One region of the Roseateles sp. GW821-FHT09G09 genome, then DNA from elsewhere that is predicted to be linked to it. Evidence: riboswitches for the same ligand, from Rfam matches in the RefSeq annotation. Region 1 holds a riboswitch; the other holds the start of a gene.
The links. A riboswitch is a leader RNA that binds a small molecule or an ion and turns the genes downstream of it on or off. The one in region 1 is predicted to bind S-adenosylhomocysteine.
Positions count from the first base shown of each region.

Region 2: another riboswitch for S-adenosylhomocysteine. It lies ahead of ahcY (adenosylhomocysteinase); the one in region 1 lies ahead of metH (methionine synthase).

Region 1 is NZ_JBWKOG010000001.1:176,510-184,512, reverse strand. Features, by position in the region: gene AC07O8_RS00810 (DUF4197 domain-containing protein) at 1-328, shown strand, start outside; gene AC07O8_RS00805 (pyridoxamine 5'-phosphate oxidase family protein) at 325-987, shown strand; gene AC07O8_RS00800 (homocysteine S-methyltransferase family protein) at 1,010-2,098, shown strand; gene AC07O8_RS00795 (HD-GYP domain-containing protein) at 2,203-3,414, opposite strand; S-adenosyl-L-homocysteine riboswitch at 3,593-3,697, shown strand; gene metH (methionine synthase) at 3,780-6,563, shown strand; gene AC07O8_RS00785 (glycine zipper 2TM domain-containing protein) at 6,752-7,429, shown strand; gene AC07O8_RS00780 (YifB family Mg chelatase-like AAA ATPase) at 7,527-8,003, opposite strand, start outside.
Region 2 is NZ_JBWKOG010000005.1:503,503-511,505, forward strand. Features, by position in the region: gene AC07O8_RS16315 (oxidoreductase-like domain-containing protein) at 8-217, shown strand; gene AC07O8_RS16320 (hypothetical protein) at 415-897, shown strand; gene AC07O8_RS16325 (HAD-IIB family hydrolase) at 825-1,616, opposite strand; S-adenosyl-L-homocysteine riboswitch at 1,647-1,745, shown strand; gene ahcY (adenosylhomocysteinase) at 1,860-3,293, shown strand; gene AC07O8_RS16335 (TlyA family RNA methyltransferase) at 3,316-4,047, shown strand; gene metF (methylenetetrahydrofolate reductase [NAD(P)H]) at 4,044-4,883, shown strand; gene AC07O8_RS16345 (OmpW/AlkL family protein) at 5,013-5,654, shown strand; gene pepQ (Xaa-Pro dipeptidase) at 5,660-6,994, opposite strand; gene AC07O8_RS16355 (5-formyltetrahydrofolate cyclo-ligase) at 7,003-7,596, opposite strand; gene AC07O8_RS16360 (TfoX/Sxy family protein) at 7,697-8,003, shown strand, end outside.

The DNA of each region.
Region 1 (8,003 bases):
CGAGGACGCGGTGAAGATCGTGCGCGGCGGCGACAACGCGGTGACGCAGTTCTTCGAGGAGAAAACCCGTTCGCCGCTGACGACCAGGTTCCTGCCCATCGTGACCAAGGCCACCGAACGCCAGTCGCTGAGCGAGAAGTACAACGCGGTGGCCGGCAAGGCCTCGGGCTTCGGGCTCATCCGCAAGGAAGACGCCAACCTGCAGGGCTACGTCACCGACAAGGCGCTGGACGGCCTGTACTTCATGATCGGCCAGGAGGAGAAGAAGATCCGCCAGGACCCGGTCGGCACGGGAAGCGCCATCCTGAAGAAGGTCTTCGGCGGATGAGCGCGTTGCCCGACAGCGGCGCCATGAACACGCCCTGGCTCGACCGGTCGCACGACTTGTCGACCGTCGACGCGCTGAGAACCGTCTACGCGGCGCCCACCGCGGCCGCCACGCTGGACAAGGCATGCGACCACGTCCATCCGCTGTACCGGCCGTTCATCGAGGCGTCGCCTTTCGCCGTCCTCGCGACGCGCGGGCCGCACGGCCTGGACACCTCGCCTCGCGGCGACGCGCCGGGCTTCATCGAGGTGGCCGATCCCAGGACGCTGCTGCTGCCGGATCGTCGCGGCAACCACCGCATCGACAGCCTGCGCAACCTCATCCACGACCCGTCGCTGGCGCTGCTGTTCCTGATCCCGGGCATCGGCGAATGCCTGCGCGTGAACGGCGTCGGCCGCATCAGCGCCTCGCCGGCCTTGCGGGAGCGCTTCGCGGTCGAGGGCCAACTGCCGAAGTCGGTCCTGGTGATCGAGGTGCGTTCGGTCTTCTTCCAGTGCGCGCGGGCGGTCAAGCGCTCCGAACTCTGGAATTCGGATCGGCACGTCGAGCGCACGACGCTGCCGTCCACGGGGTCCATCCTGGCCGGCTTGAGCGCGTCGTTCGACGGTGCCGCCTATGACGCCGACCTGGAAGATCGCCAGCGCCGCACGATGTATTGATGCGTTTCCTACAATCGGGGTCATGAACGCCCCGACCTCCGCCCGTCCCGTCGTCGCCCGTCCCGTGGTCTATACCCGCGGCGCCGCCTTGCCCGCCATCCTGGCGCAACGCATCGCCGTCCTGGACGGCGCGATGGGCACGATGATCCAGCGCTACAAGCTGACGGAAGCCGACTTCCGCGGCGAGCGCTTCGCCGATCACCCCAAGGACCTCAAGGGCAACAACGACCTGCTGGTGCTGACCAAGCCCGAGGTCATCAGCGAGATCCACCGCCAGTACCTGGACGCCGGCGCCGACATCATCGAGACCAACACCTTCGGCACGACCAGCGTGGCGCAGGAGGACTACGGACTCCAGGAGCACGCCTACGAGATGAACGTCGCCGCCGCGCGGCTGGCCCGCGAGGCCTGCGACGCGTTCAGCACGCCGGACAAGCCGCGCTTCGCGGCCGGCGCGCTCGGCCCGACGCCGCGCACGGCGTCGATCAGCCCGGACGTCAACGACCCCGGCGCCCGCAACGTCGACTTCGATACCCTGCGCAAGGCCTACTACGACCAGGCCAAGGCGATGCTCGAAGGCGGCGTCGACCTGTTCCTGATCGAGACCATCTTCGACACGCTGAACGCCAAGGCCGCGATCTTCGCGGTCGACGAGCTGATGGACGACACCGGCGAACGCCTGCCGGTGATCATCTCGGGCACGGTGACCGACGCGTCGGGCCGCATCCTGTCGGGACAGACGGTGACGGCGTTCTGGCACTCGGTGCGGCACGCGCAGCCCATCGCCGTCGGCCTGAACTGCGCGCTCGGCGCGGCGCTGATGCGGCCCTACATCGAGGAACTCTCGAAGGCCGCCGGCGACACGCCGATCTCCTGCTACCCGAACGCCGGCCTGCCCAACCCCATGAGCGACACCGGCTTCGACGAGACGCCGGACGTCACCGGCCGCCTGGTCGGCGAGTTCGCCGCGGCGGGTTTCCTGAACATCGCGGGCGGCTGCTGCGGCACGACGCCGGACCACATCCGGGCGATCGCGCAGAAGGTCTCCGCGTATCAGCCGCGCCGTTGGGGCAGCAAGCTGTTCAGCGGGCTGGTCGAAGAAGCGGCCTGACGCACGCACCGCACCCCGGTGCTGAGCGAACTCCCTCTCCCGCTTGCGGGAGAGGGCAGGGGTGAGGGCCAGCGGCCTGGGCCCGCCGCGACGCCCGAAGGACCTCAGGTGCCGTAGAGCTTCAACATCGCGTCCATGTTGATCCGCAGGCGGATCTCATGCGGCGCGAGGCTGGCCGTGATGGCCTGCGCCTGCAGGCGCGTGTCGCGCAGCACCGGCGCCGTCAGCGGCGTGCCGCTGCGCCCGAGCAGCGACGCGACCATCGGCGCGTTGGCGCTGTGCCCGCGCTTGAGCACCATGCCTTCTTCGCCGTTGGCCAGCCGGACCAGCGAGCCCGGCGGATAGAGCCCGATCGCCTTGATCAGCGCGGCACCGGCCTCGTCCGGTTGCTGGAGCTCGTCGAGGTAGACCGCCCGCGCCGCCTGCGCCGCGGACAGCGGCCGCCGGCTGCGCCGCGGGCTCAGGCGCGCGCCATAGACGTCGGCGCGGCGGAGCAGCCGCGCCATCAGCTCACCGTCTGATCGCCCGGCCAAGGGCCCCGGCCCGGCATCGTGATGCAGGCGCACGGCGGTCAGCCAGTCCTCGTCGTCGACGCCGATGGCCCGCAGCGTCGCCGCCGCGCGGTCGCCGTGGCCGGCGAGCTGGTCGCGTTGCGCCTCGCCCAAGGCTTCAGGCCGCATCGCGTGCTGGTCCTGCTGCGCGCCGCTGTCCAGGTTCATCGTCAGCGCCGCCAGGCCGAGCGTGCGACGCCGGCCTTCGCCCCAGCCGAGCTGGCGCGTGCTCATCTCGACCAGCGCCAGCGACAGCAGCGCATGCCGCGCGCTGTACTGCAGCGGCTCCTGGCCGGCGTCATGCACCAGCATCGCCAGCGAGGCGTCCGGCTGCTGCGTCAACCGCGCCAGCACCTTGTCGAGCAGCTCCGTCAGCCGCATCAGGAAGTCCGGTCGCCGCGGGTCGCGCAGCACCTGCTGCGCGTGCCACTGCAGGTCCGCCCAGACGGCGGTGTGCGCCGGCGCCGTCTGCTGCGGCATCGGCATCGGACGCGTGGGCTTGTACTCGGCGGTCGCGTTGGCCAGCGCGGACATCGACGCGCCCTGCAGCATCATCGTGTCGAGCTTGTGGGCGAGGGCGCGCTGGTACTCGCGCGTCTCGTGCGCCTGCACCCAGGGCCCGCGGGCCAGCAGGTCGCGGACCTGCGGCGTGTCGGGCAGCGGATGCCCGGAGGCGAACAGCAGATGTCCTCCCGCGTCGCGCAGGGAGAACGTCAGCACCTGTCCCACGCGCAGGCTGTTTGGAGGAAGCTGGACCAGATCCACGGTGCCTTCCCATCGACGTGTCGTCGTCTTGTCGTTGTTGTGTCGTTGCGCCGCGCAGGATACGGGCGCAGCCGGCGGGGCAAGGCAATACGGCACGAACAAAGCGGGGCCGGATCGGTAGAATGCACGCTGTTCCCGCCCCCGGCAAGGCCGCACCCGCGCCCCTGCGGCGGCGGTGGTTTCCGAGGAGCGTTGCGACAGGTCCCGTCACCCGGGTGCCCGCCAGGCTCGGAACGGCGGTGTCGGACTCCCGGACACCGCCTCACAACGGCGCTCACCGACCCGCGTTCCGCGGGGTTGCGGTGAGTTGCGCGGCCCCGTCTTTCGTCTCAGCTCACGTCCAGCTCGGAAAAAGCGCCGCCGCCATGTCCGCCCCGAATTCCGCCTCCGCCTCCGCCACGCCTGACCTTGCCGCCCCGGGCGCTGCGCCCGTCGCCGTGCCGCCGATGAAGCTCTCCGGCCTGGAGCCGGTGAACATCGGCGCCGGCACGCTGTTCGTGAACATCGGCGAGCGCACCAACGTCACCGGCTCCAAGGCCTTCGCGCGGCTGATCCTGAACGGCGAATTCGAAGCCGCGCTGAGCGTCGCCCGCCAGCAGGTCGAGAACGGCGCGCAGGTCATCGACATCAACATGGACGAGGCCATGCTCGACAGCAAGGCCGCGATGGTGCGCTTCCTCAACCTGATCGCCTCGGAGCCCGAGATCGCGCGCGTGCCGATCATGATCGACTCGTCCAAGTGGGAGGTGATCGAGGCCGGCCTCAAGTGCATCCAGGGCAAGGGCATCGTCAACTCGATCTCGCTGAAGGAAGGCGAGGCGGAGTTCCGCCGCCAGGCCAAGCTGATCCGCCGCTACGGCGCGGCCGCGGTGGTGATGGCCTTCGACGAGACCGGCCAGGCCGACACCTACCAGCGCAAGACCGAGATCTGCACCCGCGCCTACCGGATGCTGGTCGACGAGATCGGCTTCCCGCCCGAGGACATCATCTTCGACCCCAACATCTTCGCGATCGCCACCGGCATCGAGGAGCACAACAACTACGCCGTCGACTTCATCGAGGCGACGCGCTGGATCAAGCGCAACCTTCCCGGCGCCAAGGTCAGCGGCGGCGTGTCCAACGTGTCGTTCAGCTTCCGCGGCAACGAGCCGGTGCGCGAGGCCATCCACACGGTGTTCCTGTACCACGCGATCCAGGCCGGCATGGACATGGGCATCGTCAACGCAGGCATGGTCGGCGTCTACGACGAGATCCCCGCCGACCTGCGCGAGCGCGTCGAGGACGTGGTGCTGAACCGCCGCGAGGACTCGACCGAGCGGCTGCTCGAGGTCGCCGAGACGGTCAAGGGCGCCGCCAAGGACGACAGCGCCAAGCTGGCCTGGCGCGCCGGCGACGTCGGCGCGCGGCTGTCGCATGCGCTGATCCACGGCATCACCGACTTCATCGTCGAGGACACCGAGGAAGCCTGGCAGGGCATCCGCGCCGCGGGCGGCCGGCCGCTGCACGTGATCGAGGGCCCGCTGATGGCCGGCATGAACGTGGTGGGCGACCTGTTCGGCGCCGGCAAGATGTTCCTGCCGCAGGTGGTGAAGAGCGCGCGCGTGATGAAGTCCGCCGTCGCCCACCTGGTGCCCTACATCGAGGAAGAGAAGCGCCAGATGGCCGCGGCGGGCAACGACGTGCGCTCCAAGGGCAAGATCGTCATCGCGACGGTGAAGGGCGACGTGCACGACATCGGCAAGAACATCGTGACGGTGGTCCTGCAGTGCAACAACTTCGAGGTCGTCAACATGGGCGTGATGGTCCCGTGCCAGGACATCCTCGCCAAGGCCAAGGTCGAGGGCGCGGACATCATCGGTCTATCGGGCCTGATCACGCCCAGCCTCGAGGAGATGCAGTACGTCGCCGCCGAGATGCAGCGCGACGACTACTTCCGCGTGAAGAAGATCCCACTGCTGATCGGCGGCGCGACCACCAGCCGCGTGCACACGGCCGTCAAGATCTCGCCGCATTACGAAGGTCCGGTGGTCTACGTGCCGGACGCGTCGCGCTCGGTGGGCGTGTGCTCGGAACTGCTGTCCGACGAGCGCGCCACGCGCTTCATCGACGAGCTGAAATCCGACTACGAGAAGGTCCGTGAGCTGCACGCCAACAAGAAGCAGACGCCCCTGGTGACGCTGGCGCAGGCGCGCGCCAACAAGCATCGCGCCGACTTCACGACCTACACGCCGGCGGTGCCGCGTTTCATCGGCCGGCGCCAGTTCCGCAACTACGACCTGGCCGAGCTCGCGCAGTGCATCGACTGGGGGCCGTTCTTCCAGACCTGGGACCTGGCGGGACCGTTCCCGGCGATCCTCAAGGACGAGGTCGTCGGCGCCGAGGCGCAGCGCGTGTTCAGCGACGGCAAGCGCATGCTGCAGCGGCTGATCGAGGGCCGCTGGCTGACCGCCAGCGGCGTGATGGGCCTCTACCCCGCCGCGCAGGTCAACGACGACGACATCGAGATCTACAGCGACGAGTCGCGCACCGAGGTGCTGATGACCTGGCGCGGCCTGCGCATGCAGACCGAGCGGCCGGTCGTGGACGGGGTGCGCCGGCCCAACCGGGCGCTGGCCGACTTCATCGCGCCCAGGGGCACGGTGCCGGATTACATCGGGCTGTTCGCGGTCACCGCCGGCCTCGGCGTGGACAAGAAGGAGCGGCAGTTCATCGACGACCTGGACGACTACTCCGCGATCATGCTGAAGGCGCTGGCGGACCGCCTGGCCGAGGCCTTCGCCGAACGGCTGCACCAGCGCGTGCGGCTGGACCTCTGGGGGTATGCGGCGTACGAGACGCTCAGCAACGAGGAGCTCATCAAGGAGGCCTACCGCGGCATCCGCCCCGCGCCGGGCTACCCGGCGTGTCCGGACCACCTGGTCAAGCGGGACATGTTCCGCGTGCTCCAGGCCGAGGACATCGGCATGGCGCTCACCGAGGGCATGGCGATGACGCCCGCGGCCAGCGTGAGCGGCTTCTACCTGGCGCATCCGGAGGCGGCGTACTTCAACGTCGGACGCATCGGGGACGACCAGGTGGCGGACTGGGCGGCGCGGATGGCGCTCGATCACCAGGACGCGCAGCGGGCGCTGGCGCCGCTGCTCGGCTGAGCCGGCGACCCGTCGTCGCAGGGCGCCAGCGACGCGCGGCCGCAACGAAAACGGCAGGACGCGGCCTTGTCCTACAGGCTGCGTTTCACCCCTTTACAAACGGGACAGTTTTCGCCCCCCGCGACTTGTAACAGCGTGGCATTCTTCGCCCATCCCCCGAGCTAGGGGAAAACCATAAGAGGTGAATCATGGCGTTGAATACCAATCAGAAGATCGCGGCTGGGGCGGTTGCGGCGACGGTGCTGGTCGTGGCAGCCTTCTTCGCGGGGCGGCAAGCCGCGCCGTCGGGGCCTGATTCGCCGGTCGCGGCGACAGAGCAGGGCAACATCGTCGACCGCAACGGCGCCAACGCCGCGGACGAATCCCGCGCGGCGCGCCGGTCCGGCGATGACGCCGTCCAGCAGCGCAACGGCAACGGCAACGGCAACGATTCGCGCCGTGTCGCGCAGCAGCAGCCGTCGCGTGACGGCGGGTCGACCGGTTATGCGGACAACGCCGGCACGGGCGGCACGGCTCCGGCCGACTCCCGCCTCTGCGCGTCCTGCGCGACGGTGCTGTCGGTCCACACCGAGGCTCGCCAAGGTCAGGGCACCGGCATCGGCGTCGTCGGCGGCGCGGTGGTCGGCGGCCTGCTGGGCAGCGCGGTCGGCGGCGGCACGGGCAAGAAGATCGCCACCGTGGGCGGTGCGGTCGCGGGCGGCTACGCCGGCAACGAGATCGAGAAGCGTCAGCGCAGCACCACCGTGTGGGTGGTCAAGATGCGCAACGCCGACCAGAGCAACCGCACGATGACCTTCAGCCACGACCCGGGCGTGCAGACCGGCGACGTGGTGCGTGCCAGCGAAGGTCAGTTGATCCGCCAGTAAGCGCCGCGCGGTCTCGCGCGAGTGCATCGACAACGCCGGCAATGCCGGCGTTGTCGTTTCCGGGCGAGCAGTCCCGCGGGTCCGCGGGTCCGTGGGGTCAGTCGTTGCGCCCCGGCAGCGCCCGGCGCCATTGGATCGCTTCGGAGACGTGCAGGGCGGTGATGGTGTCGGAGTCGGCGAGATCCGCGACCGTGCGTGCGATGCGCAGCACCCGATGAAAGCTGCGTGCGGACCAGGCGAGCCTCGCCGCGGCGCGATGGAGCATCGCCTCGCCTTCCGGCGACATGCCCAGATGCCCGTCCAGTTGCCCGGCGGCCAGCATGGCATTCGAGCACCCCTGGCGCCTGACGGCGCGGTCGCGCGCCGCGGCGACGCGGGCTGCGACCGCGGCGCTGGTCTCGCCGTCCGCGGCGGCCGACAGGATGGCCGGGGACAACACAGGCACCTCCACGGTCAGGTCGATGCGATCGAGCAGCGGACCCGACAGGCGGTTCTGGTAACGCGTGACCTGGTCCGGTGAGCATCGGCAGGCCTTGGTCGGATTGCCGAGGTGCCCGCAGGGACAGGGATTCAT
Region 2 (8,003 bases), on a different contig from region 1:
CCGACGCATGACCGACGTCCCGTCCGACACCGCCGCCGTCCCGACCTCGCTCGAGGCGGGCGGCGATCCGATGCCCGTGCCGCCGCCGCAGCCGGACATCGATGCGTGCTGCGGCAACGGCTGCGATCCGTGCATCTTCGATCTGCACGATCTGGCGATGGACGCGTACCGACAGGCCCTGCGTGCCTGGAAGTCGCGTCATCCGGACGCCATCTGACGACGCTCCGAATCCACCCGAAGGGCCGCTGACGCGGCCCTTTCCTTTTGGGGAACCGGCCGCCGTCCGGGGGGATTTCGTTTCGTGACGTTTTGGGGGACATCCCCGGATTCAGAAGTCCGAGCCCCAGGCCGACATCAAGGACAGGCGCCGCGCTTGCCGCAGCGGCGCGGTGCTCCCGCCCTCCGGAGGTCTCGATGTTCATGACCGGCCCGACCCGCTTCCATGTCGCGCATTCCGACGCGCAGGCCAATCTGCGCTTCGCGCTGGCGCGATTGAGCACGGATTGGCGCAGCCTCGACCCGTTCGGGCTCGAAATCCTGCTGCGCCACCTGCTGATGGCGGAACACCGCTGCATGCCGCATCCCAGCGTGTTGCGCGAGCGTCCGACCAACCGCTGGCTGCTGCCACGCCTGCGCCGCCGGCGGATCGAGGTCGCGGAGCGCCTGGTCGCCGTCGGTGGCCGGGTCAGCCATGCGGCGCTGGCCCGCGTGTTGCCGCGCGGGCATGACTGGCCGGGGATCTCGGCGCTGGTCGGCCGCCATGCCTGGGATCCGGTCGAAGGACGCCAGCCGCGCCCCCACCGCCCCGTCGTCGACGAGCCGGCCTACCCGCGCGCCAGCAGCAGTGCCCGGGCCACTTCCGCGAAGCCGTCGCCGCGCTCGGTCGCGGTGACGTAGGTAGGCGGGTGATCCAGCATCGGCAGGAACCGCGCGATGTTGGCCACGCCCACCGACAGCGGCATGCGTTCGAACATCAGTTGATCGTTCGTCGAATCGCCGACATACACCCACTCGGCCGGATCGAAGTCCAGGCCCGTCAACCGTTTCACCGCCCACTGCGCCGCGGTCCACTTGCTGTGGTCCCCGATCCAGCCGTTGACGTGGATCGAACTCACCGTCGCCACCAGCCCGTGCGTGCGCATGCGGTCGCAGACGGCGGCGATCGCATCATCGTCGAGCGTCGTGAATTCGCTGTGATCGATGGCGATGTCGGTCAGGCGGCCGGCACTGTCGCGCGCGGGCACGGCCCCCGGAACGGTCGCCACGATGTCCCGCGCGCAGGCCTGCAGTCGCGCGAAGTTCGCCAGACGCGTGGCGTCGTCCTGGGCGAATTCCGTGGAGAGCGCCTCCGCCTCCCGGTGGAGGAGCACCCCGCCGTTTTCCGCGACGATCCCCCGGACGGGCCAGGTCATCGCGAAGGCTTCGCTCCAGCCGGCGGGCCGCCCCGTGATCGCGATGACCGGCACCCCGGCCGCGTGCAGCCGGCGCAGCGCCTCCAGCGCCGCCGGCGCGACGGCGCCGTCCGCCGTCAGGGTGTCGTCGATGTCCGTCAACACGCCGCGCAGGGGCAGCCAGGTCGCGCGGGGACAGTCGCTGAGCGGGGGAATCGTTCGCATGGGAGGCGATTGTTGACTACAATCGCGCCCTGTTCCGAGGAGCGTTGCGACCTCCCATCCCATCGAGGCCAGGCTCGGAACCGCCGCGCGGCGACACGCCCGCGGCAATGGCAACCGCGCTCACCCGTCGACCCTTCGCAGGCCGGGTGAGGACCGAGCGGCAAATGCCCCTGCAATTGCCCTCCGCACTTCTCCCCATGCCCTGACCGCTGGCGTCGACGGCCCTTCCTCGCAGGAGTCCGCATGAACGCCCAATTGAAGCCGCTGGCCCAAGACCAGTACCTGATCAAAGACCTGTCGCTGGCCGACTGGGGCCGCAAGGAGATCAAGATCGCCGAGAGCGAGATGCCCGCGCTGATGGCCATCCGCGAGGAATACGCCGCCGCGCAGCCGCTCAAGGGCGCGCGCATCACCGGCTCGCTGCACATGACGATCCAGACGGCCGTGCTGGTCGAGACGCTGCAGGCGCTGGGCGCCGAAGTGCGCTGGGCCTCGTGCAACATCTTCTCGACGCAGGACCACGCCGCCGCCGCGCTGGTCGCCGCGGGCACCCCCGTCTTCGCCTACAAGGGCGAGACGCTGGAAGACTACTGGGACTACACGCACCGCATCTTCGACTTCGGCGCCAAGGGCACGCCGGGCGAAGGCCCGAACATGATCCTGGACGACGGCGGCGACGCGACGCTGCTGATGCACCTGGGCCAGAAGGCCGAGAAGGACCTGTCCGTGCTGGCCAACCCGGGCAGCGAGGAAGAGCGCATCCTCTTCGCCGCGATCAGGAAGAAGGTCGCCGAGGACGGCACCTGGTACACCCGCAAGAGCGCCGAGATCATCGGCGTCACGGAAGAGACGACCACGGGCGTGCACCGCCTGAAGGAGATGTCGGCCAAGGGCACGCTGCTGTTCCGCGCGATCAACGTCAACGACTCGGTCACCAAGAGCAAGTTCGACAACCTGTACGGCTGCCGCGAGTCGCTGGTGGACGGCATCAAGCGCGCCACCGACGTGATGATCGCCGGCAAGATCGCCGTGATCGCCGGCTACGGCGACGTGGGCAAGGGCTCGGCCCAGGCGATGCGCGCGTTGTCGGCCCAGGTCTGGGTGACCGAGATCGACCCGATCTGCGCGCTGCAGGCCGCGATGGAAGGCTTCCGCGTCGTGACGATGGAATACGCCGCCGACAAGGCCGACATCTTCGTCACCACGACCGGCAACAAGGGCGTGATCCGCCATGAGCACATGGCCGCGATGAAGCACAACGCCATCGTCTGCAACATCGGCCACTTCGACAACGAGATCGACATCGCCTCGATCGAGAAGTACGAGTGGGAGGAGATCAAGCCGCAGGTGGACCACGTGATCTTCCCCGACGGCAAACGGATCATCCTGCTGGCCAAGGGCCGTCTGGTGAACCTGGGCTGCGGCACCGGCCACCCGAGCTACGTGATGTCGTCCAGCTTCGCCAACCAGACGATCGCCCAGATCGAACTGTTCGCGCACAAGGACGCCTACGCCGTGGGCCAGGTCTACGTGCTGCCCAAGCACCTGGACGAGCACGTCGCCCGCCTGCAGCTGAAGACGCTGAACGCGCGGCTCAGCGAGCTGACGGACGAGCAGGCCGCCTACATCGGCGTGTCGAAGTCGGGCCCGTACAAGCCCGATACCTACCGCTATTGATTGACCGACCCGAGATCCGACCATGCGTGCTGACCAGCTGCTTCTCTCCCTTGGCCTGGCGCCCACGCGCTCGGCCGCCCAGCGGCTGATCGACGCGCGTGCGGTCGAGTGGGAAGGCCCCAAGGGCTGGACCGTCGTGCGCAAGTGCGGCGAGGACCTGCCCGACACCACCCCGCTGCGCGTGACCGACGACGCCGAGCTGCGTTACGTCTCGCGCGGCGGGCTCAAGCTCGAAGGCGCGCTGGCCAAGGTCGGCGTGTCGGTGGCGGGCCTCACGGCGCTGGACATGGGCCAGAGCGCGGGCGGTTTCACCGACGTGCTGCTCAAGGCGGGCGCGGCGCACGTGACCGGCATCGATGTGGGCCACAGCCAGCTGCATGAGACCTTGAAGGCGGACCCGCGCGTGACCGCCCATGAAGGCATGCACGTGAAGGACTATGTCCCCGACGCGCCCTTCGATCTGGTCGTGGGCGACCTGAGCTTCATCTCGATGATCGGCACGCTCAAGCACATGGTCGGCTGGCTCAAGCCGCAGGGCCAGGCGTTGCTGCTGATCAAGCCGCAGTACGAGCTGGGGCCGAAGGCCTTGAACAAGAACGGCATCGTCAAGGACAAGGCGCAATACGCCGTGCTCAAGGAGCAGGCCGTGGCGGCCGCCGAGAAGCGCGACCTCGTCGTCAAAGGCTGGTTCGAAAGTCCCGTCACCGGCGGCGACGGCAACACCGAATTCTTCATTTGGGTCCAGAAACCATGACGACGCCCGTCAGCATCGAATTCTTCCCGCCCAACACGCCCGTCGGCACCGAGAAGCTGAAGACCGTCGTGCAGGAGCTGCGCGCGGTCGATCCGCAGTACTTCAGCGTCACCTACGGCGCGGGCGGATCGACGCGCGAGAAGACGCTGTCGACCGTCGCCGACATCGCGTCGCAAGGCTTCGACGCGGCGCCGCACCTGTCCTGCGTGGGCTCGACGCGCGAGAACATCGCCGAGATCCTGGCCACCTACCGGGCCCAGAACATCCGGCGCGTCGTCGCGCTGCGCGGCGACCTGCCCAGCGGCACGGCGACGGCGGGCGAGTTCCGCTACGCGGCCGAGCTGGTGCGCTTCATCCGCGAGACGCAAGGCGCGGACTGGGACATCGAGGTCGCCGCCTATCCCGAGTACCACCCGCAGCAGCGCTACGCGGCCCGCGACCTGCAGTTCTTCGCCGACAAGGTGCGCGCCGGCGCCAGCGGCGCGATCACGCAGTTCTTCTACAACCCCGACGCCTACTTCCACTTCGTCGATGCGACGCGGGCGATCGGCGTGGACGTGCCGATCGTGCCGGGCATCATGCCGATCAACAACTTCGCGCGGATCGCGCAGTTCGCGCAGCGCGACGGCATCGAGATCCCGCGCTGGGTCGCGCTGAAGATGGAAGGCTACATGGACGACGCCGCCTCGGTGCGCGCCTTCGGCCTGGACGTCGTCACGCGGCTGTGCGAACGGCTGATCGCCGGCGGCGTGCCGGCGCTGCATTTCTATTCGCTCAACCAGAGCGCGCTCACGCTGGCGTTGTGTGAACGCCTCGGTCTCGCTGCGAAAGCTTGATAAGGCGCAAGCGCTACGCGCCGTTGCAGGGAACCGCTCCGGTTCGCCGCCGTTCCTTGTGAACGGTCAAGGTGCTCGCGGAGCGGTCCGCGTTCAATCCCGGTCATCCCATTGACCCGGAGTGACCGCATGTCCCACATCCCCACCCCCGCCCTCTTCCGCCCAGCGATCGCCGTCGGCGTGGCGCTCGCCGCGCTGGCCACCGCGATGGCGCCATCGGCCCACGCGCAGAGCAGCCCGTGGGTGTTCCGCGCCCGCGCGGTGAACATCGATCCGGCGGACAAGGACAAGACCGGCCTCGGCCTGTCGCTGAGCCGCAAGACCATCCCGGAGCTCGACTTCAGTTATTTCCTGACGCCGAACTGGGCGACCGAACTGGTCCTGACGGTGCCGCAGCGTCACAAGCTCTACAGCAACGGCACGCGCATCGGCTCGGTGAAGCATCTGCCGCCGACACTGACGCTGCAGTACCACTTCAATCCGGAAGGCAGCTTCCGCCCCTACGTCGGCGCGGGCGTCAACTACACGAACTTCTCAGACGCCCGCTTCGAACCCGCGGTGCAGACGGCGCTGGCGCCGAGCCTCAAGAAGAACAGCTTCGGCCTGGCCGCGCAGGCCGGCTTCGACGTCATGCTCGACAAGCAGTGGTCGATCAACGTCGACGTGAAGAAAATCCAGATGGACACCGAGGTCCGCTCCAAGGGAACGAACGTCGGGAAGTTCAAGATCGATCCGCTGCTGGTGGGGGTGGGCGTCGGCTACCGGTTCTGATCAGCTCAGCTCAACACCGCAAACGCCTCGCGCGTGAGGTTCTCCGGCGCGCCTGTCTCGCGGCAGGCGACGTCGTCCTCGATGCGGACGCCGCCGAACGCGCTCAGGTGCTTCACCAGCGCCCAGTCCACGTTCGCCGCGGCGGGCGTGGCGCGCAGCTTGTCCAGCAGCATCGGGATGAAGTACAGCCCCGGCTCGATCGTCACGACCATGCCGGGCTGCAGCACGCGCGTCAGGCGCAGATACGGATGGCCCTCGGGTTTGGCGATCGTGCCGCCATCCTCGCCGGCCATGAAACCGCCGATGTCGTGGACCTGCAGCCCCAGCAGGTGGCCAATGCCGTGCGGCAGGAAGATCGACGTCACGCCCTGCGCGAGCATCGCCTCCTCGTCCATCGTCACGATGCCGAGCTGGCGCAGCACGCCGGCGGTCTCGCGGTGCGCGGCCAGGTGGATGTCGCGGTAGTCGACGCCGGCGCGCACGCGGTCGACCAGTCGCAGCTGGGCCGCCTCCATCGCATCGATCAGCGCCTGGAACGTGGCGTCGCCGTTGCCCGTCGTACGGGTGATGTCCGACGCGTAGCCGCAGCTGTGCGCGCCCGCGTCCACCAGCAGGGACAGCGATTGCGCCGGCGCGCGCTGGTCCTGGTACTGGTAGTGCAGCACCGCCGCGTGCTCGTTGAGCGCGACGATGTTGCCGTAGGGCAGGTCGCGCTCGGCGAACCCGCAGGCATCGAGGTAGGCGTTGTGGATCGCCGCCTCGGACAGCCCCTCGCGGAAGGCGCGTTGGGACGCGAGGTGCGCCTTCGCGCCCAGCGCGGACGCCTCGCGCAGGCGCAGCAGTTCATACCCGGTCTTCACGGCGCGCGCGTGGTGCAGCGGGTTCAGCACCTCGGGCGGGTTGTTCGGCACGATGTCGCCCAGCGCCGCATCCGCCTCGCCGACGATCGCCAGCGTGCCCGGCACCTGCAGGTAGGGCAACGCCTCCTCCGGCTTGCGGACGATGATCAGTTCGAAGTGCTCGACCCAGAAGCCGCTCGGCGCTTCCGGCGGCACGTGCCAGTAGTCCTCGGGCTGCACGTAGATGAGACGCGGCTTGTGCCCGGGGCGGATCACCAGCCAGCTGTCGGGGTGACGGATCAACGGCACCCACAGCTTGAAGTGGGGGTTCGGCTGGAAGACGTAGGGCCGGTCGTCGAGGAAGGCGAACTTCTCGATGCCCGAGGCGATCAGCAGCGCATCGAAACCGCCGCGCTGCAGCGCGTGGTCGGTGCGGCGCTGCTGCTCCGCGAGGTGAGCGGTGTAGAGGGCGTTCAGGGCGTGGGCGTCAACGGAACTCATGGCGGCATTCATGCGCGGGAATTCTCCCAGACGACACCCATCTCGGTCAGCATCGCGTCGAGTCGCACGTCGTTGGGCTGGGCGGTCAGCGTCGGCTGGAAGCCGTGGCTGAAGCCGACGCCGACGACCACCGGCTGCGGCTGGATCTGCGAGATCGTGCGCAGCATGAAGCCGCCGCCGTAACCCATGCGGATGCCGCCCGGCCCGTAACCGACACAGGGCAGCAGCAGCAACTGCGGATCGAAGGCCTCGGTGTCCTTGGGCTTGGTGATGCCGGTGGCGTCCTCTTCCATCGGGCAGCCCGGGTACCAGACGTGGAAGCGCAGCCGGCCTTCCTCGCGATCGACGACGGGCAGGCCGATGCGGCGGTCACCATCGACCTCGCTCCAGCGGTACAGCGCCGGCAGCGGATCGAATTCGCCCTTGATCGGCCAGTAGGCGGCGATGCGCTTTTCCTTGCGCCCGACCAGCCAGACGCGCAGCACGCTCTGCACGACGTCGGCGAGCTCGAGGCGGCCCGGCAGGTCCAGGCGTTCGCGGATCAGGCGCTCGCGCAGCGCCTGGCGGTCTTCGGAGATCGGCAGCTTGTCGTTCGGATCCATCCAGCCCATTCGCCTTCCCTTGCGGACCCGGCGGGCCCTGGAGCGGACCATTGTGGCCGCCTCGCGGACAGGGCGCCAGCGCTGATCTAGAGTCGACGCCATGGCACGCACCACCACCTCGGGCACCGTCCACCGCATCACCGGCGCCGGCGCGGACTTCGCGAATCACTGCATGGAGCTGCTGGCGCCGCTCGGGCCGGTACTGGCGCGCCGGATGTTCGGCGGCTTCGGGCTGTACGTGGACGGCCTGTTCGTGGCCATCCTCAGCCGCGACGAGCTCTACCTGAAGGCGGACGCGGTCAGCCAGTCCCGCTACGTGGATGCCGGCTGCGAGCCGTTCCGGTACGAGAAGACCGGCAAGGGCGGGCGACAGGAGGTCGCCAGCCTGAATTACTTCCGACCGCCGG